2 regions of the Lactococcus sp. NH2-7C genome follow, and region 1 is predicted to be linked to the other one. Evidence: riboswitches for the same ligand, from Rfam matches in the RefSeq annotation. Region 1 holds a riboswitch; the other holds the start of a gene.
What was found. A riboswitch is a leader RNA that binds a small molecule or an ion and turns the genes downstream of it on or off. The one in region 1 is predicted to bind lysine.
Positions count from the first base shown of each region.

Region 1 (15,867 bases):
TGAAACAGCTTCTGAAGTAGATATTTCCGTGCTAGCCTTGGTGTCTATAAGATTATCAGAACCAGATTGATTTATTTCTAAATTATCAGCTGTGCTCGTACTGGATAAAACTGAACTTGAACTATTGTTTGCGGAAGCTAAGGAATTATTAGCTACTTCTGCTACATTAGAGAAATCAGACGAATTAGTTGCTGATTCTGAATCAGAAGTCGAACTCATGTTTGAGGGGGATAAACTGATACTACTATTTGAATTGACTGTAGCCTCAGAACTTGCTTGATCTGATACTGAATTACTTTCTGTCAGAATTGATGATGATAAAATATTGGTTATTTCTGAACTATTATTCGTTTCGTTGATATCAGAAGAATTAGAATGCTCACTTTCTTCGTTAGAGGACATACTTGAACCTAATGAGGATTGGTTTGAATCATTTTCACTACTTGAATTAGAATTAAGTTGGTTTGATGAAGACAAAATATTAGGTTTTTCTGAATCATAACTACTTTCTACTGTACTGGAAGCTCCTGACCGACTATTTTCTGTTTGTGAGCTAGAAATACTACTGTTTAAAGAAGCGGTTGAATTTAAAGTATTATCTGTAATACTACTCGCTTCAGATATTGGATAGAGTGAAGCCGAATTTGTCTCTTGTGTTGATTCTGAACTGGCAACATCAGCTTGCTCTACTGAATTGGAAGAAGAGACAGGGGCTGTATCTGCATTTTCTATACTCACAGAAGCCGACTGTGAACTGTCAGAATTTATCCAACTTTTATCCAAAAGCCCACTAGAATTGACAGAAATTGTCCTAATTCCATCTGACGGTAAATCTGATAACTGACCAAATAAAGGACTGATTTTATTGAATACGTCATCAGCCAAAGTCACTCCAATTCCCAAAGTCAAGCTATGAACTGGACTCCCAGAAAAGGCCGCTGAATCTACTATTGTCAATGATTCATCAGCAAATTCTATTGTAGTGATTTGGTTACTTTGAAAGGCTTTGGCCATAATTTCTGTGATATTTGGACCAAAGGAAAGTTCCGTTAAATTATTATTTGCAAATGCTCTTGTCGCAATCTTTAGAACAGAATTTGGAAATTCAATATTACTTATGGCGTTTCCAGCAAAAGCATCTGTTTTTATATTTTGGACTTTTGCTCCTAAAACTACTTCTGTCAGTGATTTTTTATAATAGTCAGGAAAAGCTGTTGTTGTTTGAAAAGCACTCGTATTAATATCTACAACATTATTCCCTATGACAACTGAATGAATCCCGCTATTTGAAAATGCATAGGTCCCAATTGATGTCACAGCATAAGTTTTTCCACCAACTGTGAGGGTATCTGTAATAATAATATCAGCCCCTGCTGAACCGGAATAGGAGGCAACTTCTGCTGTCATTGAATTATTATCAAGATTATAAGTGATCTTTTGCTCATCTGTATATGTAATTTTACTTGTTGCGGCTTCAACCGGCAATTCTGTCAGCAACTGATGATTCAAGAATGTGGGATTAAGAATGGCTGTCATTAATCCCACTCCAACAGTCATCGTTATTTTCTTTATTGATTTTTGAGACATAAAAAACCTCCTAACTTTCTATACGAAAAAATGGAGGTTTTGTAACTTTTATTTTTTATTATGATTTTTTTTAGTGTAACGTTTATTTAAATCTTGAGGTTGACGTGCTTCCATCACTACCGGAAGAATTACTGGTTTACGTTTTGTTTGCTCATATAAAAATTTTCCAAGGGCATCACGGATAGAACCTTTGATTTCTGCCCAATCAAATTCTTTTCCAGAAAGATATTTATCAACAGTTTCATTGACTAACTCGCCAGCCTCACGCATCAAATCACGTGAAGTTTTAACATAAACAAAGCCACGAGTGTGAACACGAGATTTGCTGACGATTTTACGTTCAGTCTTAGAAATTGTGATAACGGCAATGAAAATACCATCTTCTGATAACACTTTACGGTCACGTAAAACAACTGAACCGATATCTCCAACTCCTGAACCGTCAATCATAACATTTTCAGCTTGAATAACACCAGAAGGAATCATGTCTCCATTTTCTAAACTGACTGTTTCACCACGCTTAGCGATAAAGATATGTTCTGGTAAAATGTCCATTTCCATTGCTAAATCAGCATGGGCACTAAGTTCACGATACTCACCTTGGATTGGAATCAAATTTTTTGGACGGAAGATATCAAGTAAGAATTGCAAATCACGAGCATTCGCGTGACCAGATATTTTCAAATCTGAAGCCAACATTTTCATGACTCCGCCAGCTTTATAGATTTCATTTTCAATACGAGCAATTGTTGTTTCATAAGAGACAGATGGACTTGTAACAGCAAGTACTAAATCTCCATCTTTAATTTTAACGTATTTATGACGACGATGAGCCATATCTCCAAGAGATTTGAGGGGTTCACCCATTCGTCCTGTTTCTAAAATAACTAATTCATTGTCAGCATATTTTTTGATTTCTGTTGGTTTAATAATTGATTTTTTATCAACAATTTGTAATTTGTTAAGACGAGTTGCTGTTTCGATGATTTGGTCCATATCTTCGCCTGTAAAGGCAACACGACGACCAAGTTTAATGGCAGCATCAATCGTTTGTTGAATTCGTCCTAAATTACCCGCGTTACAAGCAATAATGACCCGTCCTTCATTGTCATCAATATAGTCATAAATTTTTTCATAAATTTCATGCTCACTCGCTGATTGCATTGTTGACAAAGCGTTTGGTGATGATGAAAGTAAAGCAAGGACGCCACTATTTCCAATTTCAGCCAATCGGCGCATATTGGTACGATAGCCTTTTGCAACAGCTGGATCAAAACGGAAATCACCTGTATAAACAATGTTTCCGTCATTTGTAGAAATAACAATTCCTAAACTTTCTGGAATTGTATGTGTTGTTGAGAAGAATGAAATGACGGCTTTACCAAAATCAATTTCTGTATCTTCAGTTACAACATGAAAATCGTTGAATTTGCGACTGTCAGCATAATTTTTGACATTAATTTTTGCAAGTTCGATTGTTAATTCTGAACCAAAAACAGGAACTTTTAATTCAGAAACGATATAAGGCAAAGCCCCAATTGAATCAGCATGTCCGTGAGTCAAGAAAATTCCTGCGACACGATCCGCATTTTCTAAAAGATATGTAATATCAGGAATAACAAAGTCAACACCAAGTTGATCCATTTCAGCATATTTAAGTCCTGCATCAAGCACAAAAATTTGCTCTTCAACCTCAACTAAATACATGTTCTTACCAAATTCACGCACACCACCTAATGGAGTGATTTTAATATTAGACATAAAAACCTTTCTTGTCAGTGTAATTTATAATTTTTTCGATATAAAAAGAATCTGTAAGTTATTGACAAATTCTGTCAGTAAATTTACAGTCCTGTTTTTAGCAATTTCCTTGCCATATTCACTCTCGAAGTCGGTCGAGTGGGACAAGCGATATTGAAAAGATAATTCTACTTAGAATTAAAATAAAAGAGATTGGCATTCCAATCTCTACCGAGAATACACTAATATAAGTTTAACCCAAAGCAAGTAAAAAAGCAAGTCAGTTTCATTTTTTATGGGTCTTACTTTTTTTCTAATCAAAATAGCGATATAATGGAAGGTAAGTTTTAAATGACAAGGAGGAAATTTTATGCAGATTACTTTCTTAACACAACTTGATTGGTTAATTCGATTAATATTAGCTGGGGTATGTGGATATGCCATTGGTTATGAAAGAAATAGTCGTTCCAAAAACGCTGGCACACGTACGCATTTAATTGTTGCTTTGAGTGCTGCTTTAATGATTATTGTCTCAAAATATGGTTTTATGGACATTATCAGTACTCATGGAGTCAATCTAGACCCTTCCAGAATAGCAGCTCAAATTGTAAGTGGTATTGGCTTTTTAGGAGCTGGAATGATTTTTGTTCATAATCAATCTGTTAATGGATTAACTACTGCGGCTGGAATTTGGGCAACGTCTGGTATTGGGATGGCTATCGGTTCTGGATTATATTTTATAGGTATTGTAGCTACTTTACTTATTTTACTTTTTCAAATTATTTTACACCAAAATTATCGATGGATAAAATCAGCGACAAGCGATCATCTTATTCTTCAATTAGAAGATTTTGAAGGGCTTCAACTGTTGCAACAACAGCTGAAAGAGGAAAATGTCAAAATTCTTAGTATAAAAGTTGAAAAAAAATCAAATAATTCTTTGAAAATAGATCTATATTTGAACTTACCAAATGCTTATGAAGTCGCTTCGTTAATGAGTCTTTTGGAATTGAATGATAAGATTAAATCAATTGAATATTAAGCTACTTTTATAAAGAAAAATACCCTTTTAGGGTATTTTTTAATTTTCTATTTTTTCAAGAATTGTTTTACTTTCCTCAGCAGTACAAGCTACAAGTGGTAAACGTAAGCCACCAACTTCATATCCTTTAGCATTCAAAACCGTTTTGATTGGGGCTGGACTTGTGACACTAAAAAGTGCATTTATTTTGGGTAACATTTTTCTTTGAATTGCCGCTGCTTTTTGAATAGAACCCTGGTCTATTTCAGCAAACATTTCAAAAAATTCTTGACCTAGGATATGACTAGCAACCGAAATTACACCCTGACCTCCTAAAGCTTTAGCATGAAAAGCTAACCCATCTTCTCCAGTATAAACTAAAAAATCTTTGGGTAACTTTTCAATTAGATAAGCCAGATTATCAGTATTTGTGCATTCTTTGATGGCAATTACATTTTCCAGTTCTGCTAAACGTAAAATGGTCTCCACCTGAATTTCAGTAACCACTCTTCCTGGAATATTATACAAAATAATTGGCAAATCACTAGCAGTAGCAATCGCTTTAAAATGTTGATAAATTCCTTCTTGGGAGGGTTTGTTGTAATAAGGAGTAACTGCAAGTCCCGCATCGATATATCTAAGTTCAGCAACTTCTTTGACAAATTCAACCGAGTCACGTGTGTCGTTAGTCCCAACACCGGCAATCAATGGAATACGTCCAGCCACTATTTTATTAACCGCAGCAAAAATTGCCAATTCTTCATCATGAGTAAGAGTAGGCGATTCAGCCGTTGTTCCAGCTAAGATAAGGCCTTCCGTATGATTAGCAAGTAAATCCTCAATTAGCTTAGGAAATGCTTCAAAATTAATTTGACCATTTTCTTTAAAGGGGGTCACTAGGGCCGTGATGATACGTGCATTTTGTAATTTTTCAATTGTTTCTTTTGCTGACATATTTTCTCCTTATGTGTGAGCTTACTGACAAGCTCTTGTCAAGAGGTCAAAAAGAACCTCTTTTTATGCAAAAGAGGTTCTCAAAAGTTCGTCAAAAATGATTTTGATTAGCTCCCCTTTCTGTCAGTACTGACAGAAAGACAGTCTGTGGGATTTAACCACACAGCCCAAGAAAAATTCTGTGACAATTTTTCTTTCGGCAAAGAACGCCGCCATCAGCTTCAATGCGTTCACCGCTCCACTAACTTCTTCGTCTTCGCAACCTCTAATTTTGTTTGACCCATTATAGCATATTTTAGTAAATGAGGTCAAAAATTTTATTTTTATACAGTCTAATTTATTATTATTCTTTCGCAATTAATTGGATGAAATCTTCGATAACACGCCGATTTGGCTCATGAATATTTTTAGGAATTTCTTTAAATTTAAACCATTTCAGCTCTTCAACTTCACTCATTTGTGAACTTAAACTTCCTGTGAAATCTCGACAAATATAATAAACGCCTGGCATATAAACTTGGTCCATATTGGGATAAGTCATAAAACGGTCTTGTCCTGAATAAATTCCTAAAAGCTCAAGTTTACCTGCTTTTAGACCCGTTTCTTCAAATAATTCTCGCCGAGCAGTTTCCTCAAGTTCTTCACCAACTTCTATGCCACCCGCATGTAAAGCCCAAGTTCCATTATCTTTACGTTTTTGTAAGAGAATTTTTTCATCAGAATAAACAATAACGCCAGCTCCAAGATAGATCAAAAGCTCATGACCAATTTTTTCACGAATTTTACTGATATAACTCATTTACCAAACCTTATTTCAGTTCAAATTTTAACTCATGAGTTGGTCTAACTAATCCACGTTCATGTAGTGTTTCAGCAATTTGAACAGAATTCCAAGCTGCTCCTTTGAGTAGATTGTCAGAAACTACCCAAAGATGAATCCCATTTGCCGCATCCAAATCGCGGCGAATACGACCCACAAAAGTTTCACGACGACCGACTGAATTAATGGCTTGTGGATAAATTTGATGAGCAACATCATCTTCTAAAACAGCTCCTGGGAATTCAGAAATCAAACGTTTAACCTCAGCAATATCTGCTACTTTCTTTGTTTCAACATATACTGACTCAGAATGACCATAAAGAACTGGAATTCTGACACAAGTTGCCGAAACCGCAATTGAATCATCTTCCATGATTTTTTTGGTTTCATTTGTCATTTTCATTTCTTCATAAGTATAATCGTTGTCAGTAAATACATCAATTTGTGCAAGCGCATTGTAAGCAATTGGATAATGTTTTTTATCTCCAGCAGACGGTAATATTTCTGCTGACAATTCTGTCAGCGCTTTTCCATCAAGTGCTTCTTGGAGTTCACGATTTGTTTCATTAATTGCTGATTGACCTGCACCCGAGACTGCTTGATAAGTGCTAACTATTACTCGCTCAAGCCCATAAGCTTGCCGAATCGGCTCTAAAGCAACCATCATTTGAATCGTTGAGCAATTAGGACAGGCAATTATCCCATTATGTTTTTCCAAAGCATGTGCATTAACTTCTGGAACAACCAATGGAACATTAGGATTTTGACGGAAAAATGAGGTATTATCTACGACAACAGCTCCAGCTTTCACAGCATAAGGGGCATATTTTTCTGATACTGATCCTCCAGCTGAAAAAAGTGCAATATCAATGCCTTCAAAACTATCCTCAGTCAATTCTTCTACAACTAGCTCTTGACCCTTAAATTCAACAATTTTTCCTGCCGAACGTTTACTTGCAAGCGCACGTACGGTTTCTATAGGAAGTGTAGATTCTTCTAATTGTTCAAGCATACGTGTACCCACGGCACCAGTAACACCAACGACGGCGATATTATATTGTGTCATAATTGTCTGTCCTTTTCAGTAAATTATAATTATTATAGCGCTTTTAAGTTGTAAGGGCAAGAAAAAATCTGCCTTTCGACAGAAATTTTTGTTTTTATTTAAACATAAGTTTAAAGACTGTAGCTGCAATTACTGCACCAACGATTGTGGCAACAACTGGAACCCAAGCGTACCACCATTTAGCGTCTTTATTTTCACCAACAACTGATTGTGGCAAGAAGCTATAAACGATACGAGGACCAAGGTCACGTGCTGGATTCAATGCTGCACCAGTTGGTCCACCAAATGCTGTAACCAAACCAACAAACATCAAACCAATAGCAAGCGCACCAATCATTTTAGATGATGAAGCGCCTGAAACAGAAGCCCAAATTTGGCTTACTGTTGCATTTGCTGTAACATCAGCTCCTTGTTGTTGAGCGTAGCTTGTCATCCATTTGATTGATTCTGCACCAAAGAAGTTCGTTGTAAAACTGAGAATTCCGAAAACAAATACAAACATTCCGATTACTTCATTGATAAATCCGTTGAAAATTGCTTTTCCACGATTTGAACCATTATCCAAAGCGTTAGTTGTTGAAAAAGCGCCTAAAGAAATTGCTCCGTCATTAGTTTTAGCGAAGTATTCTTTATAAATCGCTACAACAAGTAATTGACCAATAATTGCACCAATAAGTTGTGCCAAAATATATTGTGCAACATGTGCCCAAGGGAAATAGCCAGCTGAAGCGAGTCCAATTGTAATTGCTGGATTAATATGTGCACCTGACACATTTGCAAAAGCAAGTACAGGAACTAAAATCGCAATTCCGTATCCCCATGCAATTGCAAGACCACCCATGCCCTCATTTTTAGAGCCTTTGAGGGTTACCCCAGCAATTGTACCATTACCAAGCAAGACGAGAAGCATAGTTCCCAATCCCTCAGCAATATATTTTGTCATCCATGAAACATCCATGATAATTTCCTTTCTATTTTAAAAAATATATAAAGATGTTGACACTTCAATTTTATCATATTTTTCTTAACTCTTGCTAATAATAACATTGAAAATATGATTAACTCCTACAATAGATTGTTTTGAAGTTTCTTCGGCATTGTATTCATCTGATTATAACAAGATTTTTTTATTAATTATTTTAATCGTTACGTAAAAAAGCCCCCTTTCGAGGGCTTTTAAAGGCACTAAAAGTGTGTCAAAAAGGTTCACACAATTTGACAAATACTCACGCTTCCTGCGCGGAAAACCCAATTTCCCAGTATTCCTTAGCTTCGAAATTCTACAAAGTAGAATTATTCGACTCATCGCATAGTTAAATTTTAACATATTATGCTAAATGAAACAAGAAGCCAATCAAAATTCCTACCGTTCCCACAAAACTAAGGATACAAATAGTAAATCCTATCGTAAAATAATTCTGACCATATCCATTATAATGAACCCTTTTAGTTCTTTTCCCACGATAAATGATTAAAGATATTACTGACAGAACCGTCAGTAAATATTGGATTGGCTGATTTTGTCCATACATTAAGTTCAAAATTGAAGCTACTCCCACAACAATTGCAAGTAAAATCCCCATCTTATTTCCTTTCTATTTTTTTATTAAAATTTACTGACAGACTTGTTTGTAATCAAAAGAGCTCTGACAAAAAATCAGAACTCCTTTTTCAATATTAGTCAAGCTCTTTGTATGCTTTAACTACATTTTCAGCAGTAAATCCGTAAGCTGGAAGAACGATGTTTGCTGGTGCCGAAGCTCCCCAAGTATCTACTGTAACTGTTGCACCATCAAGTCCAACATATTTACCCCATCCGTAACTTGTACCAGCTTCAATCGCTAAACGACGTCTTACAGCTTTTGGTAAAATTTCTTCGCGATAAGCTGCGTCTTGTTCGTCAAAAATATTCATTGAAGGCATTGAAACGACACGAATGCCAGAACCCAAAGTCTTCTTAGCTTCAAGAGCTAATGCTACTTCTGAACCAGTCGCAATGATGATTCCTTCAAGTTTTCCTTCTTCTTTTGAAAGAATATAAGCTCCACGATTCAGACCTTCTTCAGCCAATTCATAAGTATCAGGTAAAACTGGAAGATTTTGACGAGTCAAAATAAGTGCGGTTGGGCGGATTTTACTTGATGCAGCACGACGCCATGCAGCCACTACTTCATTTCCATCAGCTGGACGAATTACATCCAAATTAGGAATTGAGCGAACAGAAGCTAATTGTTCAACAGGTTCGTGAGTTGGACCATCTTCCCCAACAGCAATGGAATCATGTGTCCAAACATAAGTGACTGGCAAGCTTTGTAGAGCAGCCATCCGAACAGAAGGAAGCATGTAGTTTGAGAAGACGAAGAATGTTCCACCATAGACACGAGTTCCACCATGCAAAGCAATCCCATTCATAATGGCTCCCATCGCAAATTCACGTACACCAAACCAAATATTACGTCCAGCATAGTTATCTGGCATGAAGTCTTCTTCAACTTTAACCATTGTATTATTTGAAGCCGAAAGGTCAGCAGACCCACCCCAAAGATTTGGCATTTGAGCTGATAATTCTTGGATAGCTTCTTGTGAAGTTACACGGCTGGCCTTGCTTGTTTCCATTTCATGCTTGGTCAAAGTAAGATCTGGCGTTTCATTTTCAAAAGCTTTTGCGTATTGCTCAGCAAGCTCAGGGTATTTTTCAGAATAATCATCAAAAGTACTGCGCCATACTTGCTCCATTGCTTCACCACGCGCAACTACTGTTTCTAAAAAGCGTTTTGAAACTTCTTCAGGAACTGTAAATTCAGGGTAATCCCAACCATATGCTTTCTTGGCAAATGCAACACCTTCAGCTCCAAGAGGAGCTCCATGAACTGCTGAAGTTCCTTGTTTTTCAGCACCAAAACCAATGACTGTTTTAACTTCAATGATTGTTGGTTTAGATTTTTCAGCTTTAGCCACTTCAACAGCTGCTGCGATTTCTTCTAAATCATTTCCATCTTTTACCAATAAATGTTGCCATCCATATGATTCAAAACGTTTTTGAACATCATCAATAAATGACATAGATAAGTCACCATCTAGAGAAATATTATTTGAATCATAGAAAAGAATCAATTTACCAAGTTTCAATTTACCTGCAAGTGAAGCTGCTTCTTGTGAAACACCTTCCATCAAATCACCATCACCATTTAAGGCGTATGTGTAATGGTCAACAATATCAAAACCAGGTTTATTGTATTGTGCAGCTAAATGTGCTTCAGCCATTGCCATTCCGACAGCATTGGCAATTCCTTGTCCTAAAGGACCTGTTGTTGCTTCAACACCGTCTGTATGATTAACTTCTGGATGCCCTGGTGTTTTTGATTGCCATTGACGGAAACCTTTTAAATCATCAGTCGTTACATTATACCCCGCCAAATGTAACAAACTATATAACATTGCAGAACCATGACCAGCAGACAAGACAAAACGGTCACGATTTGACCATTTACGACTTGTCTTAGGGTTCACATTAAGAAATTTGCTCCAAAGTACATAAGCCATTGGTGCAGAGCCCATTGGAAGTCCAGGATGTCCTGAATTTGCTTTTTGAATCGCATCTAATGATAGAGTACGAATCGTATTTACAGCCAATTGATCAGTAGTATCAAACATAAGATTTCTCCATATTTTTTATTTATACTCACATTATAACACAAGTTAGAAACGGTTTTCATTCTCTGAAATTAAAATCTTTTTCTTTTTTTATGTTTTTATATGAAAATCTTTTTAATTTTGGTAGGAAAGGTTGCGGTTGACCTGTTTTATAAATCTTCAAATAATTTATTTTTTTCAATTATAATTCTTTACTTTTTGAATTAATTTTATCTCTTCTATTCAAAATTAAACTCGTCATTAATACAATCAAAAGAAAAATTAATATAAAGGAAATTAATGCTATGGATCCTGCTTTGCCAATTACCCCAAGCAATCCTCCTGAAACAATATAATCTGAATCTGCAAAGGTCGATGCAGAATTCGCTCCAAACGAACCTAAGGCAGGCAGAATTAAAAGTGGACCCCAAGCTAACAGTATTCCATTCGCCGTTGAGCCGATAATCGCCCCACGCAAACCTCCAAAAGCATTGCCATAAACTCCTGCTGCTCCTCCACAAAAGAAGATACCAACAACACCAGGAATAATCACAGTTGTTCCTAAGCCAAGCATTATTAGCATAGAAATAACTCCAACAATAAATGAGACAAAAAATCCAATTAAAACAGCATTTGGCGCATAAGGAAATACTATCGGAACATCTAATGCTGGTTTTGAGTTAGGAACAAGCTTTTTAGCAATCCCTTGAAAAGCTGGTATAATTTCTGACAAAATCATACGAACACCTTGAAGAACAACCACAAAGCCTGCTGCAAAAGTCCCTGCTTGAATAACCGCATAGACAATATAATTAGTCCCAGCAGATAATGCTGGACTTTCAACAAAATGAGGACCTGCAATTAAAGCTAAAACAACATAGACAACCATCATTACTAGAGAAATAGAAACAGTAGAATCTCTCAAAAATCCAAGGTTTTTAGGGATATTTAATTTTTCAGTTGATTTTTCTGGGTCCTTATTTCCAAATTTTTCTCCAAGCCAACCGGCTAGAGCATAGCCCATATTACCAGTATGGCCCATTGCAACTCCATCGTTACTAGTGATTTTTCGCATATAGCGTTGAGTTAGAGCGGGTGTGATTGTCAGTAATGTTCCTTCAAATATTCCTCCTAACAAGATTGTCAACCAACCATTTCCTAATCCAGCCGAAATGAGGACAACAGCTGACATTGTTGATACATAGAGCATTGCTTGCCCAGTCAAGAAAATATATTTAAATCTTGTAAAACGTGCAAGTATTACATTGACAATAAATCCCACAATCATAATTAAGGCTGCGGGTGTTCCATACTTCACTAATGCTAAAGCAACCACTGCTTCATTGGATGGTACAACTCCCTTAGCATTAAAGACATGTTGAAACATCGTTGCAAAGGGATTCAATGAGGTAACTAATATCCCCGCACCCCCGGTCAAAACCAAAAAACCTGCAAATGTTTTAATTGAACCTTGGATAACAGTACTTGCTGTTTTTTTCTGCAAAATCAATCCCAACATTGCAATTAATCCAACTAAAAGCGCTGGAGTAGTTGCGACTGATACAATAAAGTTTAAAATACCATTCATTTTATTTTTCCTCTCTAGTCTAGAAAAATTTTGTATTTTATAGATTCGATTTATTTTTTCCTTATTGATGACTTATATTATTTTCATCAAGCACTTTATAAAGTGCTTCACGCGCAACTTCTTTATCAATAATTGACTGAAGTGACATAATTTTTTCTCTGGGAATATTAGGAAGAGCAGATACTAATGTTGCCTCAACGAAAAAATAATCCGCTGCATTCGGTGTTGCTGACCCCACATCCATATGCTCCAATTCGAACTTATCAATATTTACTCCTGATTCTTCTAATAATGACTGAATGTTCATTTGAACCATAAAACTCGTTCCTAACCCAGATTGACATACACATGCAAATTTCATATTATTTTTCTCCTTCTTCTTTTAAAAGTATTTGTTCAACTTCTGCTGCATTTGTTGCTACAAGTAACTGCCCCAAGCGTTCTTTATTTGATAATATCTTAGTAAGTGTTGATAAAGCTCTAAGATGGGTCTCATTATCAATAGCTGCTAAAACAATAAAAAGTTTAATTTCATGCTTATCATCGTTCATTAACTTTACTGGATGCTCGCATCTTAAAAATGACATTCCTAATTTTTTGACCCCCTCTTCTGGTCGAGCATGAGGAAGGGCAATTCCCAATCCTAAATCAATATAAGGGCCGAAAGCTTCTACTTTATCAATAATAGCTTTGATATAACGCTCTTCAATTTCATGTTTATCAAGAAGGGGTTGTGCAGCTAATTCAATTGCTTCTTGCCAGGTCAATTCTCTATTGGTAAAATTTATTTTTTCTTTTGTAAGTAAATCTGTTAGCATAACTCCTGATAGTTTCCCTTCTTTTCTAGTACGATTTAATTTTTTTTCAATAATTTTTATTAAATCCAGTTTACTTGCTGGTTTTTTTATAATAATGTAAGGTTCTATTGAATCTAAAATAGTTTGAGCAGATGGTTTTATAAAACCTGGGAGCTGAAAATCTTGTAAAACTTGATTATAGAGCTTATTTTCTTCACGCTGCTCTGGAAAAGCTGACATAAGATAAACTTTTTTGTCTGACTTTACAGGAACCGTTGAAAAAATAATATCATATGAATTTATAGGTAGTTTTTCAAAATGAGAGACTCGAGCACTCAAAATAAATTCCATTGTCGGGAATAAACTCTCTAGTCTTTTTTGCATTATTAAACTCGAACTGATTCCATTTACACAGAGTACAATTGCTTTTAATGATTTACCTGAGTACTTATTTTTATAGATCTCTCCACCAAATAAAATGACAAAATAAGCTTTTTCAGATTCTGAAATTTTACCGACCTCTTCTTTTAATGGTTGAAGGACGTTATCCATCAGTAAAAACAAGGAGTGGTACTCTTTTTTTATCCGTTCAAGCAGGACATTTTTTAATTCAAAATGATTTTTTAATCGATAGTATGCAGGAGTTAGGTGAGCTAATAGCGCCATAAAGGTCTTTGTGAAATCATCGAATTCAATTGCTGCTAGTTTCATAACATTTTCCATAATGTTAAAGGCCATTCGATATAAACCATTGTCTTGCTCAATTGTATTTTTCCCATCGGACATCCCAATAATTAATGATTTGAGTAGCTCATTAATATTTTCACTCCCCTTTTCAAAACCTCTACACTTGAGCAGACTTGCAAACAGTAATGTCGAAAGATATCGACTATAAACAACCTCAATCTGTAGTTCTTGCATTATCTTTTTCAATAATTGATTATTCTTAAAAATAGTTAATGGATCTTTATCATTTAAAACTTTTGATAAGATATAAAATCCTGCGTCCTCAGATAAATTTTGTAAATAATACCAAGCCTTCTCCTGTAAAATTTTCTCCTCAAAATTGAGGGAAAATCCTTTTTTTCTTGAATATTCAATCTGAACATTTTTGCTCATAAGCTCCTCTCTAAGTTTTTTTAAATCACTTAAAACCGTATTTTTACTTACTTGAAGATATTTTTGAAAAAGAGCTATTGAGAAGGAAGATTCATTTGTAAAAATAAGTAAATAAATAAGGGAGCGCCTTTCAACTTCTGATAAAATAAATGTCTTTTGATTGATAGAATAACGAGTTTCTTCAAAATTTTCTATTTTATTAGAAATTGCTAAGCATTCATTTTTATATTCCAATTTTTTTAAACCTTGATTTTCTAATTTTTTATTAAATTCCTCCAATATTCGATAAAATTTTTCTTTATCTAGATTAGTGACCTCCAATATTCGCTCTAATTTCCATAATTTATGTTTTGAAAAAAAGAGAATGTCTAAATCATAATTAATCATAAAAACGCTCCCTTGTATTTTTTATTATAACTCAATTATTTTACCAAAATATAGCGCTTACAGCCCAAATTACTTTTACTAAATAAAAATAATTGGACTGAACTTTAGAAAATAAAAAAACTCCAAAAAATGAAGTTTTTTATTATTCAAAAGGGAACATTAATAGCTAATTCTTATTTCTTAGCTGCATTAAAAGCTGCCATAAATTTTTTGGCATTTTCAGTAACCGCACTATAGTTGTTGTTGGTTGCTGGAGCTGTGACCCCACCTCCAGCACTTACAGCTACTGCCCCTGCTGCAAACCATTCAGCAACATTATCAACATTTACCCCTCCTGATGGAAGGATATTAATATATGGAAATGGTCCTTTTAAGTCTTTTATCATTTTGGGACCTGTAATATCACCTGGGAAGAGTTTGATTAACTCTGACCCGTACTCTAAAGCTTTTTGAGCTTCAAGTGGAGTTAAAATTCCCGGAACATAAGGAATCTGATAAAGATTACATATCTTTGCGACTTCTTTGTTAAAACTGGGACTGACAATAAATTGAGCCCCTGCAACAATGGCCAAACGAGCAGAGGTCGGATCTAAAACTGTTCCTGCTCCAATCACTACATCTGTTCCTAGATACTTGGCTACCAAATCAGAAATAACTTCGTTAGCTCGCGGGACTGAATAGGTCAATTCGATAGAAGTGATTCCTCCTAAGACGACAGCTTCTACAATTTTTAATGCTTTTTCGCCACTTTCAGCTCGGACGACCGAGACGACTCCTGATTGAATCACTTTATTTAATAATTCTGCTCTTTGCATGACTACATCTCCTTGTAAAATGCTTTTAGTTCTTCTTTTGTGGGATAACCTTCACTATCTCCTGAGCTTTGAACTGCTAATGCTCCAACGGCACAGGCGCGCTTGACGGCTTCTTTTAAGGTTTTTCCTTCAAGTAAGGCGGACTCCAGACCAACGGCGAATCCATCTCCTGCTCCAACCGTATCAACAACTTTTGCTACTTTAAATCCAGAAACAAAATATTGTTCACCATTTTTTAATTTTACAAAAGCACCGTCAGCGCCTAATTTGACAACTACAATCTTTGTGAGAGGGCTTTGCTCAAGGTAAAAATCAGCAATTTTTTCTGGTTCAGATGAAC
Region 1 covers NZ_CP124538.1:631,794-647,660, forward strand. Annotated here, with positions in the region: gene QJV49_RS03025 (leucine-rich repeat domain-containing protein) at 1-1,587, opposite strand, end outside; gene QJV49_RS03030 (ribonuclease J) at 1,636-3,348, opposite strand; gene QJV49_RS03035 (MgtC/SapB family protein) at 3,698-4,369, shown strand; gene dapA (4-hydroxy-tetrahydrodipicolinate synthase) at 4,409-5,302, opposite strand; lysine riboswitch at 5,403-5,578, opposite strand; gene QJV49_RS03045 (NUDIX hydrolase) at 5,646-6,101, opposite strand; gene QJV49_RS03050 (aspartate-semialdehyde dehydrogenase) at 6,112-7,188, opposite strand; gene QJV49_RS03055 (MIP/aquaporin family protein) at 7,283-8,146, opposite strand; gene QJV49_RS03060 (hypothetical protein) at 8,517-8,771, opposite strand; gene tkt (transketolase) at 8,866-10,842, opposite strand; gene QJV49_RS03070 (PTS ascorbate transporter subunit IIC) at 11,024-12,409, opposite strand; gene QJV49_RS03075 (PTS sugar transporter subunit IIB) at 12,471-12,770, opposite strand; gene QJV49_RS03080 (PTS sugar transporter subunit IIA) at 12,772-14,712, opposite strand; gene QJV49_RS03085 (bifunctional 4-hydroxy-2-oxoglutarate aldolase/2-dehydro-3-deoxy-phosphogluconate aldolase) at 14,886-15,527, opposite strand; gene QJV49_RS03090 (sugar kinase) at 15,530-15,867, opposite strand, start outside.

Region 2 (15,867 bases), 710 kb from region 1:
CATTTTGTCAGCATTGCTAAAGCAACGGACAAAAGGGCTCGCTCTAAGCCAGCAAGCTGGCAAGGTGAAAAGGCAGGAAGGACGCCATAGCTGGAAGCGACTGAAAAGGGAGCTTTCAGGTTGCAGATTAGAAAAGTATAGCTTTTCACCTTTTCGTCTGCGCGTTCACGCTTTCGCGTGTTGCCTTTTTGGCAGTTGCTTGAGCAGCTAGTCAAAACGGACAGCGTAGTAGAAGCAAGAATGCTTATATCAAAACTAATCTAAAATTTGCCTTTAAAAAATGATATAATGGATTATATTATTTTTGAGGAGCAACAAGATGAATAAAGAAGAAAAAATCGAAGGTTATGAGTTGCTTAATTTGCAACTAAAAGCGCTTCTTAGTGAACAAAATTATACACTTTCAAACTTAGCCAATGCAAGTAGTTTACTTTGGAGCTTTTTGCCTGAGCAAGTTTATACAGGTTTCTACCTCTACAACGGTGAAAAATTAATTTTAGGGCCATTTCAAGGGTCGGTGTCTTGCGTTGAAATTATAATGGGTAAAGGGGTTTGTGGGGAATCAGCTCAGAATCGCCAAACCATTATTGTTGAAAATGTAAAGAAACACAAAAATTATATTTCTTGTGACGGTCGAGCAATGTCTGAAATTGTTGTTCCAATGGTTAAAGATGGTAAATTAGTTGGTGTTCTTGACTTAGACAGTTCAGAAATTGGCTTTTATGATGAAATCGACCAAAAATATCTTGAAGAATTTGCTAACATTTTATGTGAAATGACTGATTTTAAATTTTTTGAAGTAGGTTAAATCAAAATTTTAAAGGGTATCGGAGAAAAAATGAGTAAAATAGTAAAAAAATTTATTGCTGACCGTTTTGGGGAAAAAGAAGGAACATCCGTAAATCCAGGTAATATTGGAGATGTTCGTGAATTTGCGCAAGAATTAGGAAGTTTTCTCTATCAATTACATCGGCTACCAACAACAGATGCAAAGTCACCTAGTTTTGAGAATGCTTTTGCTGGTTCTGATTTGATTTTCTTTGAAGCTGAGATGATAGAACTTTTGAAAGTCTATCAAAAAGTTGTTCCTGCTGACCTTTTGCAAGAAAAATTTGATTTTGCAGCAAAAACAAAATGGTCCAAGAAACCTGTTTGGGTTTTGGGAGAATTGCTTACGCAAAATTTAAAAGTTACTGACGGAAAGTTAGTTAATGTCAAAATTACTGACAAAGCTGTTATTGGTGATCCAGCTTTTGATTTAGCAATTGCTTGGACGATTTTTGATGAAAAAGCACGTAAAATATTTTTTGCGGCAACCGAAGCAGATGAGGCAACGATTAATCGAGCAAGAATGTTCGCCCTCAGACACGCCCTCAGAAATTATCAATCACAAGATATTGATGAATTGATTCAATCACGTGATGCTTCAACTGAAATTTTAAAAGACTTAAACTATAGTCTTGGGCAAGATTTCTATTGAAACAAGCAGATTTGAAAAGAATACTAAGTAAAAAATTGGAAGAGAAAAATGGCATATCAAGCATTATATAGAAAATATCGAAGTCAAAGATTTGATGAAATGGTGGGGCAAGAAGTTGTAGCAACAACATTAAAAAATGCGATTGTCAATCATCAAATTTCACATGCTTATCTTTTTTCTGGTCCAAGAGGGACAGGGAAAACCTCAGCAGCTAAAATTTTTGCTAAGGCAATAAATTGTCCTAATCAAGTGGATGGAGAGCCCTGCAATAATTGCTTTATTTGTGACTCAATCACTAAAGGAAGCTTAGATGATGTCATTGAACTTGATGCGGCATCAAATAATGGGGTTGACGAAATTCGAGAAATTCGAGATAAATCAACGTACGCAGCTAGTCAAGCCACTTATAAGGTTTATATTATTGATGAAGTGCATATGCTTTCAACAGGGGCTTTTAATGCACTTTTGAAAACACTTGAAGAACCTACAGAAAATGTTGTTTTCATCTTGGCTACTACTGAATTACAAAAAATTCCAGCAACCATTATCTCGCGTGTTCAACGTTTTGCTTTTAAATCAATCACAAGAGCAGACATTCGGACTTATTTAGCAAAAATAATGGCTGATGAAGGACTTGAATTTGATGGTAAAGCACTTGATGTTATTGCTAAAGCAGCTGAAGGTGGAATGCGTGATGCCCTCTCTTTATTAGACCAAGCCTTATCGTTTTCATCAGGAAAATTAGAAGAAAATGATGCGCTGCTTGTCACAGGGTCGATTGCTGCAGATGCTTTAGTAACATATGTTGCGGCACTTTTTGAGCATGATGAAGCAAAAGCATTGACGGAACTTGATAAGATTTTTGCTGAAGGAAAAAATATGCTTCGATTTACGGAAGATTTATTAGCATATCTTCGGGATTTACTCTTGGATAAAAATTCTCAGTATGACCGTGGTCAAATTTTTTCATGGATTGATATTGCAATTGAAAGTTTGAAAACGATAAAGGAAACGACTCAGACAAAAATTGCGGCAGATGTCATGACTATGCGTTTGACTGAAATTGGACAAAATAATTTACTGACAGCTTCGCAAGGAGAAATCCCTAGCCAACTGACAGCAGAAATTGCTACTTTAAAAACCGAAATTAATCAATTGAAAGCTCAAGTTTCAGCTGGTCAAATTCAGGTAAATTCTGATTCACAAAATAATTTACTGATAGAAAAAGTTAAAGCCAGTCCGAAACCAATAGCGTCTAAAAAACGCCAAATTAACAAAGATTTAATTTATAAAGCTTTGGCTGAGGCGACAAATGAAGCTAGAAAAGCTGCTCTAAGTGCGTGGCCAGAACTTGTTGCTTCGGTTACTAAACCGGCAGACCGAGCTTTACTTAATAATACAGCGCCCGTCGCTGCGTCAGAAAATTTCCTTGTGGTGACTTTTCCTCATGAGAATCTTGCTAAAAGGGTCAGTGAAAATGAAGAATTGCAACTCTTTTGTGGGAATCTCCTGAGTTCGATTGTTGGATTTTCGCCAGAAATTATTTCTCTTGCTGAACAAGATTGGCAAGAAATTCGAGCAGAATATGTTTCTAATTTGAAATCTGAAAATGTTAAAGATGGTGAAGAAGATGAAAAAGAACCAGATGAAACAGTAAGTTTAGCTAAAGAGCTCTTTGGTGAAAAAGTAGTTGAAATTAATGATTAAACTAATAAAAAAGCGCTCATTGAGCGACTTTTTTTAATCTTTATGACGACTTAAATCAACCTCTTTAAGGGGAATAAGTTTCGTTTTGTTTTTAAATTTATAACCCAAGTAAAGGATGAAGAAGAGTGGAATTGCGGCATACATGATGACACCTTGCACCCAAGTTTTACCAAAAAGAAGCATTGGGTCTTGGCCGAGTGTGACTAAAACGGTCATAATTAAGGCTAAGATTGGACCAAATGGGAATAGTTTTGCATGATAAGGTAATTTTTTAACATCTTTTCCTTGAGCGACATAGGCGCGGCGGAAGCGGAAGTGGCTAATGGCGATCCCAATCCAAGCAATAAATCCAGTTAAACCAGAGGCTGAGACAAGGAATGTAAAGAAGCTAACTCCGTAAATTGATGTCAAGAATGTGAGTAAAGCAACAGCAGTTGTAGCTAGTAAAGCAATGAAAGGAATCCCGTTTTTTGAAGTTTTTGAGAAAATCTTTGGTGCACCACCATCTTTAGCCAATGAATAGAGCATTCGAGTAGAAGCATACATTCCAGAATTTGCTGCTGAAACGACAGAAGTTAAAACAACGGCGTTCATGATAGAAGCTGCAATAGAGAGACCAACACGTTCAAATACAATTGTGAAAGGACTTTGGGCAGCTGAGTCTCCTCCAACCAAGTGGGGATCAGTAAATGGAATAATGGCTGCCATGACGAAGATAGATAAGATATAAAAGACGAGGATACGCCAGAAAATAGAGTTCATGGCTTTAGGAATTGATTTTTCAGGATTTTCAGCTTCACCAGCTGTAATTCCGAGCAATTCTGTTCCTTGAAAAGAGAAGCCAGCAACTAAGAGTACGCCGAGAATTCCTCCCCCAGTAGTGAAACTACCAAGTCCTCCGACAAAACCATGATTACCGACTGAAAGATTTTTAGCGACATCAATATGACCGCCCATAATTCCAAAAATAGATAAGAAACCAATAATCAAGAATAAAACAACGACAGTAATTTTAATGGCTGACAACCAATATTCAGTTTCGCCAAAAGTTTTAACTGATAAGGCATTGATTGCAAAGACAATAATTAATGCTGTCAGTGAAAAAATCCAACTTGGAACATCTGGTAACCAGAATTTGATACAAAGGGCAACGGCTGTTAAATCAACCGCTACGGTAATTGCCCAGTTTAACCAATAATTCCAACCTAGAGCAAAACCAAAAGCTGGATCAACATAACGCGTTCCATAGTCTGAAAAAGAACCAGATGTTGGTAGATAAGTGGCCATTTCACCGAGTGACGTCATGAGAAAGTAAACCATTGCTCCGATAAGAACATAGGCAGTCAATGCACCAAAGGGTCCCGCGGTATGAATGACATCCCCAGAGGTCAGAAACAATCCAGTTCCGATTGTTCCACCAAGGGCAATCATGGAAACATGACGTGATTTTAAGCCGCGTTTTACTTGCGTCTCGGTAGTTGAGTTTGAAGAATTTTCCAAAATTCTCTCCTAATAAAATTTATTCTACACCGACTTGTTAGACTCAGACTTATCCTTACTCCTGTTTAGTTTAGAAAAGTCTGAGAAAAACAAAAAAGCAATCCTACTAGATAGAATAGATTGCTAAAGGTCCGACAAAATTTTAAAAATTTTCTTGAACGAATAGCCCTCCGCATGGTTATTAACCATTTGCGACAGTCTAGTGAGTTTTCCCCACTAGCCCAAGAACTTTGCTGAGCAACAAAATTCTTTCGGCAACCTCTCCTCCTCTAAATACGCGTCTTTGTTGTGCTCCAACTCGGCGTAGATTCATATCAGTTGCGACCTCTATCGATGTGTTAGTTGTAATTCTAGCGCAATTTTTAGATGATGTCAAGGAAGAGAAAACAAGGATAGTTATGAATAATCACTTTTTTTGTAAGTTTATTCATTTGGCTTTTATGATATACTTATAAAGTAGGACTGTGGTATCAGTCGATGAAATGAGTTTTTTATTAAAAATTTATAGGAGCAAAATATGGATTTTATTCGTGCCATTATTTTAGGTATTATTGAAGGAATCACTGAGTGGTTACCTATTTCCTCAACAGGGCATTTGATTATCGCTGATGAATTTATTCGTCTTAATCAATCAGCAGCTTTTAAAGAAATGTTTGATGTTGTGATTCAGCTAGGAGCAATTTTGTCAGTTGTTGTTCTTTATTTCCATAAACTGAATCCATTTAATAAGTTAAATCCAGCTGACAAACAAAAAACACCACGTGAGATTCAATTAACTTGGCGTTTATGGTTGAAAGTTTTGATTGCAGCTTTACCAGCAGCGATTATTGGTTTACCGCTTAATGACTGGTTGGACAAACATTTTTACCATTTTGTTCCTGTTGCCTTCATGTTAATTATTTATGGGGTAGCATTTATTGTCATTGAGCGTCGGTGGGTACCAAACCATGAATTTTCCGTTATGAACATTGACCGTTTACCTTATCGCGCCGCTCTTTATATTGGATTATTCCAAGTGCTTTCTTTACTTCCAGGGACATCGCGTTCAGGTGCGACAATTGTCGGTGCTTTATTAATTGGTGTAAGTCGTGAAGTTGCCGCAGAATTTACCTTTTTCTTGGGTATTCCAGTTATGTTTGGGGCTAGTTTCATCAAAATACTTCACTTTTTCAAAAATGGGAATTCTTTAAGTTTTGAACAATTAGGGGTCTTGTTAGTGGCTTGTATAGTTGCCTTTGGGGTATCAATGGTTGCCATCAAGTTCTTGACCGATTACGTGAAAAAACACGATTTTACTTTCTTTGGGAAATATCGAATTGTGTTAGGGATTATCCTTCTTATTTATGCAATGTTTAAAGCCTTTCTAGGTTGAGAATGAGTTCAGTTATGCCAACTTTCTTCAGTTGGTATTTTTATTTTAAAATAGTTCTCTTTGCTGAGGAAAAGTTTAAATGTATTCTTGCTAAAAATCGAAAAAAGTGATAGAATATAACTCTGTGGGAAAAACTCACAACTTGCGCAGGACTCAACCTGCGTCATTAGTCCAAAAGGAGGAAAAATCAATGACTAAATACGAAATTCTTTATATTATTCGCCCAAACATTGATGAAGAAGCAAAAACTGCCCTCGTTGAACGTTTCGATACTATCTTGACTGAAAACGGAGCTGAAAATCTTGAGTCTAAAGACTGGGAAAAACGCAAACTTGCTTACGAAATCAATGATTTCCGCGAAGGTATCTACCACATCGCAACTTTTGAAGCTGAAACAACTTCAGAAGCTTTGAGCGAATTTGACCGTCTTGCTAAGATCAATCTTGACATTCTTCGTCATATGATCGTTAAAGTTGAAGCTTAAGAGCTTTTATTTCTAAGGAGAAGTTCATCATGATTAACAATGTTGTATTAGTAGGACGCATTACTCGCGATCCTGAACTTCGTTACACCCCTCAAAATCAAGCTGTCGCAACATTTTCATTGGCTGTAAACCGTCAATTTAAAAATGCGAATGGCGAACGTGAGGCTGATTTCATTAACTGCGTTATTTGGCGCCAACAAGCTGAGAATTTGGCGAATTGGGCTAAAAAAGGAGCTTTGATTGGGGTAACTGGTCGAATTCAAACACGTAACTATGAAAATCAACAAGGTCAACGCGTTTATGTGACTGAGGTTGTGGCTGACAGTTTCCAAATGTTGGAAAGTAGATCTGCTCGTGAAGGTATGGGAGGCGGAACTTCTGCTGGTTCATATTCTGCACCTAGCCAATCTACAAATAATACTCCACGGCCACAAACGAATAACAATAATGCAACACCGAATTTCGGTCGTGATGCTGATCCGTTTGGTAGCTCACCGATGGAAATTTCGGATGATGACCTTCCATTCTAATAGGGTGAAATAATTGACGCTAAAGCGCCTAATTATTTCACGGAAACCGCTATGGCGGATTTCCTAACCCTCTTACTAGTTATTATGAAAAGCAGAATCGGCTTTTCATAATAACGTCGTAATCCTAAGAAAACTTTAAACAGACATCTAAAAATAATATAAGGAGAAATAAAATGGCACAACAACGTCGTGGCGGCTTCAAACGCCGTAAAAAAGTTGACTTCATCGCTGCAAACAAAATCGAAGTCGTTGACTACAAAGACACTGAACTTTTGAAACGTTTCATCTCAGAACGTGGTAAAATCTTGCCACGTCGCGTGACTGGTACATCTGCTAAAAACCAACGTAAAGTGGTTAACGCAATCAAACGCGCGCGCGTAATGGCTTTGCTTCCATTCGTAGCTGAAGATCAAAACTAATAATGAAAGGCTGCTTCGGTAGTCTTTTTTTGTATAAAAATTTGACAAATAGAGTTGATATTTACTGACAGAATGCTCGGTTCCGTCCGAATTTACTGACCAGAAATTTGTCAGAAAAATAGAATAGATTGATAACTTCATCAAGTATTTTTGATTAATACTATGTTTTTGTCAGTGAATTTATGATAAAATGGACAAATGATTGAATTGATAATAGGAGCAGTGCTCTTAAGTTTGTTAATTTATGGAATTTTTATAGAGCCTCATTTGATGAAAGTGAGACATGTAAAAATCGCTCAAAAACAAAATTTAAAAATTGCTCATTTTACCGATACCCACTTTGCTTGGCACACGACTAGTCGTCGTTTTAAAAAATTTGCTCGAAATATTACTAATGAAAAGCCAGATTTAATTATTTTTTCTGGAGATTTGTTTGATAAGGTTGCTTGGGCAAAAAATCGAGATTGGACTGATTTACTGACAATTTTGTCAGAACTTAAAGCTCCTCTTGGAAAATTTGCGATACTTGGTAATCATGATTTTGATGATGAAAAATCGTCAAGGTTTGTTGAAGAGTTTTTAGAAAAAGCTGGTTTTGTTCTGTTGAAAAATTCATCAGTTGTCAAAGATAATTTATCTATTTCTGGGGTTGATGACTGGCGTGAGGGACGGCCTGATTTTGAACTTGAGCCTATTGATGCAACATTTTCGCTTTTAGCCCTTCACGAACCGGATACTATTTTAGATATGGAGACAATTAAGGAATTTGATTTAATTCTTTCTGGTCATAGTCATGGAGGGCAAATTCGGATAGGGAATTGGCGTTTACGTAATAAGGGGTCAAGTAGTGCTGATGCTGGTTTGTATCAGCTCAATGACCGAACAAAATTGTATGTTAATCGTGGAATTGGTTTGACTTTCTTACCTATTCGTTTTGGGGTGCCTCCAGAAATTGTCTATTACTACATCTAAAAAAATCTGTCAGTAATTTTGACAGATTTTTTTGCATTTTTGTTTTAAAATTTACTGACAGATTTGTTAAAATTTCTGTCATTACATTTCTCGAGCAGTCATGATTGTTTCGCGTCCCATATTATCAACGGCTCGGTAGTGTAGAGGCCATTCAGGATTAAAAGGGTAGTCAAAATCAACGAGGATGGTTGTTGGACTATTGTCTTGAGAAAAACGAATAGAAAGTAAATTATCCGAATTAACCAAGTCGAAATTGATAATTGTTTCTAGTGGAAAAACCCCCTTGAGGTGATGGTCGATAATAAACCAAAAGGCATCAATGACTTCTCCGGGAATTGACGCAACAGTATCAAAACTTGCGTAGCGTCGTCTAGTGTTAGAAAATGCCATAAAATCACATCCTTTCTGTAAAATAAATGGATAAATTCTAGGAAATACGGGAATCTCGAATGACTTTTCGGATTTCAGATAAGGTTCCTTCAGAAATATTTTTCATTTTCATTCCGTACATCATAAACAAGGCATCAAGCAAACTAATTTGAGAAACAGTGGAAGCAACAGCTTCAGGTCGAAATGAAATTTCTTCAGAAATTGAAATTAGCGCGACATCGGCCGCTTTGGCTAAAGGTGAACTCGCAAAAGAAGTCAATGCAATAATTGGAACCCCGCGACTCTTCAAAATTTCAACCAAGTGCATTGTATCTCTGTTTTTTCCTGTATGTGAAATAACAAAAGCACAATCGTCGCTCGTTAATTTTGCAGCCTGCATTTGTTGGAAATGAAAATCCTGATGATAAACGCAGTGCAAAGGCATTCTCAAAAATTTATGAAAAGCAATCAATGCGACAGCGTTTGAACCACCCAAACCAAAAAAACCGCAAGTGCTGGCATTAAGCAAAATTTCCATGGTTTGGTCAAGTTGTCTGTTGGTGATAAGATTTAATGTAGAATTTAATGATGAAATATTGCCGTTGAAGTTTTTTGTCAGTATTTCTTTGTAATCGTCAGTTGGTGAAAGTTCGCTAAAAAATTCATCGTTTCGTGTCGAGTCAGTGGCGTGAATGGCGAGTTTTAATTCTTGGAAGGAATTAAAGCCGATTTTTTTAGAAAATCTGGAAATTGTAGCCGTAGAGACATGAGTTTTTTGAGCAAATTCCTGAATTGAAAGTCTCGCTGCACTATCAATATTCGCAATTAAATAGTCAGAAATTGCCTGATCTGATTTACTGAGGTTATCATAATAACTTCGGATTCGGCTGATTAAAGTACGCGACATATCAAGCCTCCTTCTAATTGACTACATTATATCATAGCCAGTAACACGAAACAATATTTCGTGTACTGGCTATTATCTTATTATGACCGAACGATGCGTAGGATAGCTGTTGTCAGTTTACTGACTTATAGATATGCTAGTTGTTACATCTAGAGTGAGTAATAAGGTATCTAGGGAGATTGCCATGGCTTCAAGCGACTGAGGGGGAGCTTTCAGGTTGGGGATTATAAAAGCATGGCTTTTCACTTTTCCGTGCTGAGTCTTCACGCTTGCGACCCGACTAGGCGCTTTAACGCCTTAGTGAGAGTGGCCAGCGTAGCTATCGTGTTGACTTTTTTTGCAGTTGCTTCAGCAACTAGTCAAAACGGCCAGCGAAGCATAAGCAGCGAGACTTATAGCATAAATAAGATTCGGCTATTTCTCAAAAATTCAAAATCCCTTGATTGAAATTGTTTTGACAAATCAGAAAATATTTTACAAAAAATATTGTTGACAAATGAAAAAAAATTACTTATACTAAAGTTATAAAATGAAAGCGATGCCACGGAGGAAAAAATGATGAAATTTGGTATGATTGGTTTAGGGAAAATGGGAATGAATCTTGTGAAAAATGCCGTTGACCATGAGATTGAAGTTGTTGCTTACGATCTTAATGCAAAAGCAGTAGAGGAAGCTAAGAATTACTCAGACAAAATTACCGCTGTCAGCACGATTGAAAATTTACTGACAGAATTGCCGGCAACAAAAATTGTTTGGTTGATGCTCCCAGCAGGAACTCCTACAAATTCAACGATTGAAATGCTCTCTGAAAAGTTGTCAGCTGGAGATATTCTGATAGACGGTGGAAATTCTAATTACAAAGATAATTTAGAACAAAATAAATTACTGACAGAAAAAGGAATTAAATTTTTTGATGTCGGAACCTCTGGTGGAATGGCTGGAGCTCGTCAAGGTGGAAATTTTATGATTGGTGGAGATGATGAAAAATCTTGGGCAATGATAGAACCAATTTTCAAAGCAATCTCAATGGAAAATGGCTATCTTTATACAGGAAAACTTGGCAGTGGTCATTACTTGAAAATGATTCATAACGGAATAGAATATGGGATGATGCAAGCCATTGCTGAAGGATTTGAAATTTTGGAGCAGTCACCCTTTGATTATGATTATGAAGCCGTTGCGAAATTATGGAACCATGGTTCAGTTATTCGAAGTTGGTTGATGGAGTTGGCCCAAGAACAATTTTCAAAAGATCCTAAACTAGACCAAATTATCGGCCGTGTTCAATCTTCAGGTGAAGGGAAATGGACCGTTGAAGAAAGCTTGCACTTAGGCGTTCCTGCTCCAGTCATTGCCTTGTCACTAATGATGCGTCAACGCTCATTACAAGAAGATACCATGACCGGAAAAGTGGTTGCCGCTTTGCGGAATGGTTTTGGAGGACATGACGTAGAGCAAAAATAAATTGCTGACATAGACTCTGTCAGCAAAAAAACTACTGATGATGAAAGAATTTTAAAGTCTATCAGTAAATATATAGAAGAAAAGGAGCCTAAATGCAATATTTAATAGGTGTCGATTTAGGTACCACAGCAACTAAGGCAGTGCTTTTTGAGAAAAATGGAAAAATAGTTGCAAGTAGTAGCCAAGCCTATCCCCTCTATCGTGATGCAAGTGGTATGGCGGAAGAATCTCTTGAAGAAATTTTTGAAGCAGTGTTAGTGACAATCAGAGAAGTTTCAATTAATTTGGAAGATGAAGATGAACTTTTAGCAGTTTCATTTAGTACGCAAATGCACTCGCTAATTGCTTTTGATGAAAATTGGCAGCCACTTACAAGATTAATCACATGGGCTGATACAAGAGCAGTAAAATACACCGAACAAATTAAAGCCTCTAAAAATGGTTTTGATATTTATCGAAGAACCGGAACGCCTCTTCATCCAATGGCTCCTTTATCTAAATTCATCTGGTTAGAAGCTGAACATCCAGACATTTATCAAAAAGCAGCCCACTATTTGGAACTTAAAGGATACATTTTCCAACGACTTTTTGGAACAAATAAAATAGATCTATCAACCGCAACAGGTACGGGTATCTTCAATATATTTGAACTTCATTGGGATAAAGAAGCGCTAGAGATGACTGGAATCAAAGAAAGTCAATTGCCCAAAGTGGTTGAACCCTATGAGATAGAAGAAAACCTTCCTCACGAATATGCCAAGAAAATGGGAATTCAAAGCAGCACCAAATTTATTTGGGGGGCAGCCGATGGTCCATTATCAAATTTGGGAGTAAATGCGATTAAACCGGGCGTTGCAGCCATAACAATTGGGACATCGGGTGCGATTCGAGTAGTTACTGACAAACCTAAAACAGATGAAAAAGGACGCACATTTACCTATGCATTAGACAAAGAGCATTGGGTAGTCGGTGGTCCCGTAAACTCTGGTGGAGATGTTTTCCGTTGGGCTCGTGACCAAATTTTTGATGGAAAAATTTCTTTTGATGAAGTCACGGAACTTGCAGCAAACATTTCCCCAGGGGCTGATGGATTGCTTTTCCACCCTTATCTTGGAGGAGAACGAGCACCAATTTGGGATGCTAATGCCAGAGGTTCGTTTTTTGGCCTAAACTACGGACATAATCGCAGTCATATGGCCAGATCTGTTCTTGAAGGAGTTATCTTCAATATTTATATGGTTGCGCTTAGCCTTGTTGAAGTAGTAGGCGACCTAAATATGATTCAAGCGACAGGAGGATTTACAAGCTCTGAACTATGGACACAAATCCTAGCAGATATTTTTGAACAACCGATCAATGTTCCAGAGAGCCGAGAAGCCGGCTGTTTAGCCGCCATTATCATGGCTGAAAAAGCCCTCGGCTTAATTGAAGATATCAGTGAAATCGAAACGATGGTAGGAACAAACGAAACCTACCAACCCAACCCAAAAAATTTCGAAATTTACCGAGAAATAAGTCCAATATTCATCCGACTTTCTCGCTCTCTCTTGGCAGAGTATGAAAATATCGCCAATTTCCAAAGAAAATTTGAAGAAGAAAATTAAAATTCTTTAAAAGCTCAATACTCCAATATATTAAAAATAAGTATTGAGCTAATTTTTAAAAGCGAATTGTAAGCGCAAGCAATTGTTGCTTGCACAGTATATTCAATATTTTTTGAAAGGAAAAAATATATGATTGATTTACTTGTACTTTTAATTGGAGTCTTAATCCTCCTACTAATGATTATCAAATTTAAAATTAACACTTTTGTGTCCTTGATTGTCGTAGCAGTTTTAGTTGGGTTAGGACTTGGAATGCCACTGGGTCAAATCCCTGTTTCCATTCAAAACGGAATTGGCGGATCACTCGGAGAGTTAGCAATTGTCTTTGGTTTTGGAGCAATGCTTGGAAGACTAATTGCTGATGCTGGTGGAGCCTATCGTATCTCAAAAACGCTTATTAACAGTTTTGGTAAAAAAAGAATTCAATGGGCAATTATGGTTGCCAGCTTTATTATTGGGATTGCCCTCTTCTTTGAAGTTGGGATGGTTCTCTTGATTCCGATTGTCTTTGCCGTCGCCTTGGAAGCTAGCATTCCCCTGATTTACCTCGGAATTCCAATGGCAGCAGGACTTTCAGTAACTCACGGATTCTTACCTCCTCATCCAGCACCAATTGCAATCGCCGGTGTACTAGGTGCAAATCCTGGAACAGTTCTCCTTTACGGAATTATTGCAGCAATTCCAACAGTCATTATCGCAGGTCCAGTTTTCACAAAAATTGCTAAAAAATGGGTTCCGGAAGCCTTTGTTGTAAAAAATAAACTATCCGCCTTTGGTGAAATCAAAGAATGGAAATTAGAAGAAACTCCAGGATTTGGAATTTCTATCTTGACAGCATTAATGCCAGTAATCTTAATGGCAATCAGCACCATTTATTCTATCGCGACTAATGATGGGAAACCCTTTGCCGCAGTAACAACAAGTGCAATGAAAGCAGGAAAGGTAGTAACGACCACTACTTACCCATCAAGTTTTGTTGAAAATGTGATGATGTTTATTGGTAATCCCGTATCGGCAATGATTATTTCACTACTCTTTGCCTTAGTTACTATGGGTTGGATGCAACGTAAGAAAAATTCAGAAATTGCAGTATCAATTGCAGATTCAGTTAAGTCAATTGCGATGCTATTGTTAGTTATCGGTGGTGGAGCAGCCCTTAAACAAATTCTTATTGACGGAGGAATTTCAGTCCAAATCGCCAATATGTTTAAAGACTCACCACTTTCGCCATTGTTACTTGCTTGGATTATTACCGTCATTCTACGTGTAGCATTAGGTTCTGCAACCGTGGCGGCTTTAACAGCAGCAGGTTTAGTTCAACCGATGCTTGCTTCAGCTTCTCCAAATACAGCCGCACTAATGGTTTTGGCAATAGGGGCAGGTTCAATTGCCGCATCTCATGTTAACGATGCAGGATTCTGGATGTTTAAAGAATACTTTGATTTAGATGTCAAACAAACATTAAAAACTTGGACAGTACTAGAAACGATTATCGCAGTTGTAGGTTTAGGAATGGTTATGTTGATGAGTATTTGGATTCATTAAAAAAATAAGTCGCAATTGACTTATTTTTTTAAATATTAGAAAGTGAGTGTTGGTGTGAATTAAAGCGAATACAAGAAGTAAGAAAAGCGAACGTAGAATAAAAAAAACCGTAAAAGGGACAGTTAATTGTTGACAAGTCGGAGTAGGTTTGATAGAATATAATAGTTGTCGCGAGAGACGTGAGTCGAAGAGCGACAAGCTAGACCATTGAAAACTGAATAAAGAAGAATGACTCATGTGATGTCTAAGGACATCAAAAATCTGTCAATCAATAATGAAAGACAAGCCAGTCACTACGGTGACTTAAATACTTTATTTGAGAGTTTGATCCTGGCTCAGGACGAACGCTGGCGGCGTGCCTAATACATGCAAGTTGAGCGCTGAAGGAAGGTACTTGTACCGACTGGATGAGCAGCGAACGGGTGAGTAACGCGTGGGGAATCTGCCTTTGAGCGGGGGACAACATTTGGAAACGAATGCTAATACCGCATAAAAACTTTAAACACAAGTTTTAAGTTTGAAAGATGCAATTGCATCACTCAGAGATGATCCCGCGTTGTATTAGCTAGTTGGTGAGGTAAAGGCTCACCAAGGCGATGATACATAGCCGACCTGAGAGGGTGATCGGCCACATTGGGACTGAGACACGGCCCAAACTCCTACGGGAGGCAGCAGTAGGGAATCTTCGGCAATGGACGAAAGTCTGACCGAGCAACGCCGCGTGAGTGAAGAAGGTTTTCGGATCGTAAAACTCTGTTGGTAGAGAAGAACGTTGGTGAGAGTGGAAAGCTCATCAAGTGACGGTAACTACCCAGAAAGGGACGGCTAACTACGTGCCAGCAGCCGCGGTAATACGTAGGTCCCGAGCGTTGTCCGGATTTATTGGGCGTAAAGCGAGCGCAGGTGGTTTATTAAGTCTGGTGTAAAAGGCAGTGGCTCAACCATTGTATGCATTGGAAACTGGTAGACTTGAGTGCAGGAGAGGAGAGTGGAATTCCATGTGTAGCGGTGAAATGCGTAGATATATGGAGGAACACCGGTGGCGAAAGCGGCTCTCTGGCCTGTAACTGACACTGAGGCTCGAAAGCGTGGGGAGCAAACAGGATTAGATACCCTGGTAGTCCACGCCGTAAACGATGAGTGCTAGATGTAGGGAGCTATAAGTTCTCTGTATCGCAGCTAACGCAATAAGCACTCCGCCTGGGGAGTACGACCGCAAGGTTGAAACTCAAAGGAATTGACGGGGGCCCGCACAAGCGGTGGAGCATGTGGTTTAATTCGAAGCAACGCGAAGAACCTTACCAGATCTTGACATACTCGTGCTATTCCTAGAGATAGGAAGTTCCTTCGGGACACGGGATACAGGTGGTGCATGGTTGTCGTCAGCTCGTGTCGTGAGATGTTGGGTTAAGTCCCGCAACGAGCGCAACCCCTATTGTTAGTTGCCATCATTAAGTTGGGCACTCTAACGAGACTGCCGGTGATAAACCGGAGGAAGGTGGGGATGACGTCAA
Region 2 covers NZ_CP124538.1:1,342,028-1,357,894, reverse strand. Annotated here, with positions in the region: gene QJV49_RS06790 (GAF domain-containing protein) at 320-808, shown strand; gene QJV49_RS06785 (phosphotransferase) at 839-1,480, shown strand; gene dnaX (DNA polymerase III subunit gamma/tau) at 1,529-3,187, shown strand; gene QJV49_RS06775 (amino acid permease) at 3,221-4,687, opposite strand; lysine riboswitch at 4,843-5,025, opposite strand; gene QJV49_RS06770 (undecaprenyl-diphosphate phosphatase) at 5,205-6,059, shown strand; gene rpsF (30S ribosomal protein S6) at 6,250-6,543, shown strand; gene QJV49_RS06760 (single-stranded DNA-binding protein) at 6,573-7,073, shown strand; gene rpsR (30S ribosomal protein S18) at 7,247-7,492, shown strand; gene QJV49_RS06750 (metallophosphoesterase) at 7,691-8,464, shown strand; gene QJV49_RS06745 (DUF960 domain-containing protein) at 8,546-8,854, opposite strand; gene QJV49_RS06740 (MurR/RpiR family transcriptional regulator) at 8,892-9,740, opposite strand; gene gnd (phosphogluconate dehydrogenase (NAD(+)-dependent, decarboxylating)) at 10,299-11,204, shown strand; gene gntK (gluconokinase) at 11,297-12,808, shown strand; gene QJV49_RS06725 (gluconate:H+ symporter) at 12,938-14,353, shown strand; rRNA gene QJV49_RS06720 (16S ribosomal RNA) at 14,666-15,867, shown strand, end outside.
Region 2: another riboswitch for lysine. It lies ahead of QJV49_RS06775 (amino acid permease); the one in region 1 lies ahead of dapA (4-hydroxy-tetrahydrodipicolinate synthase).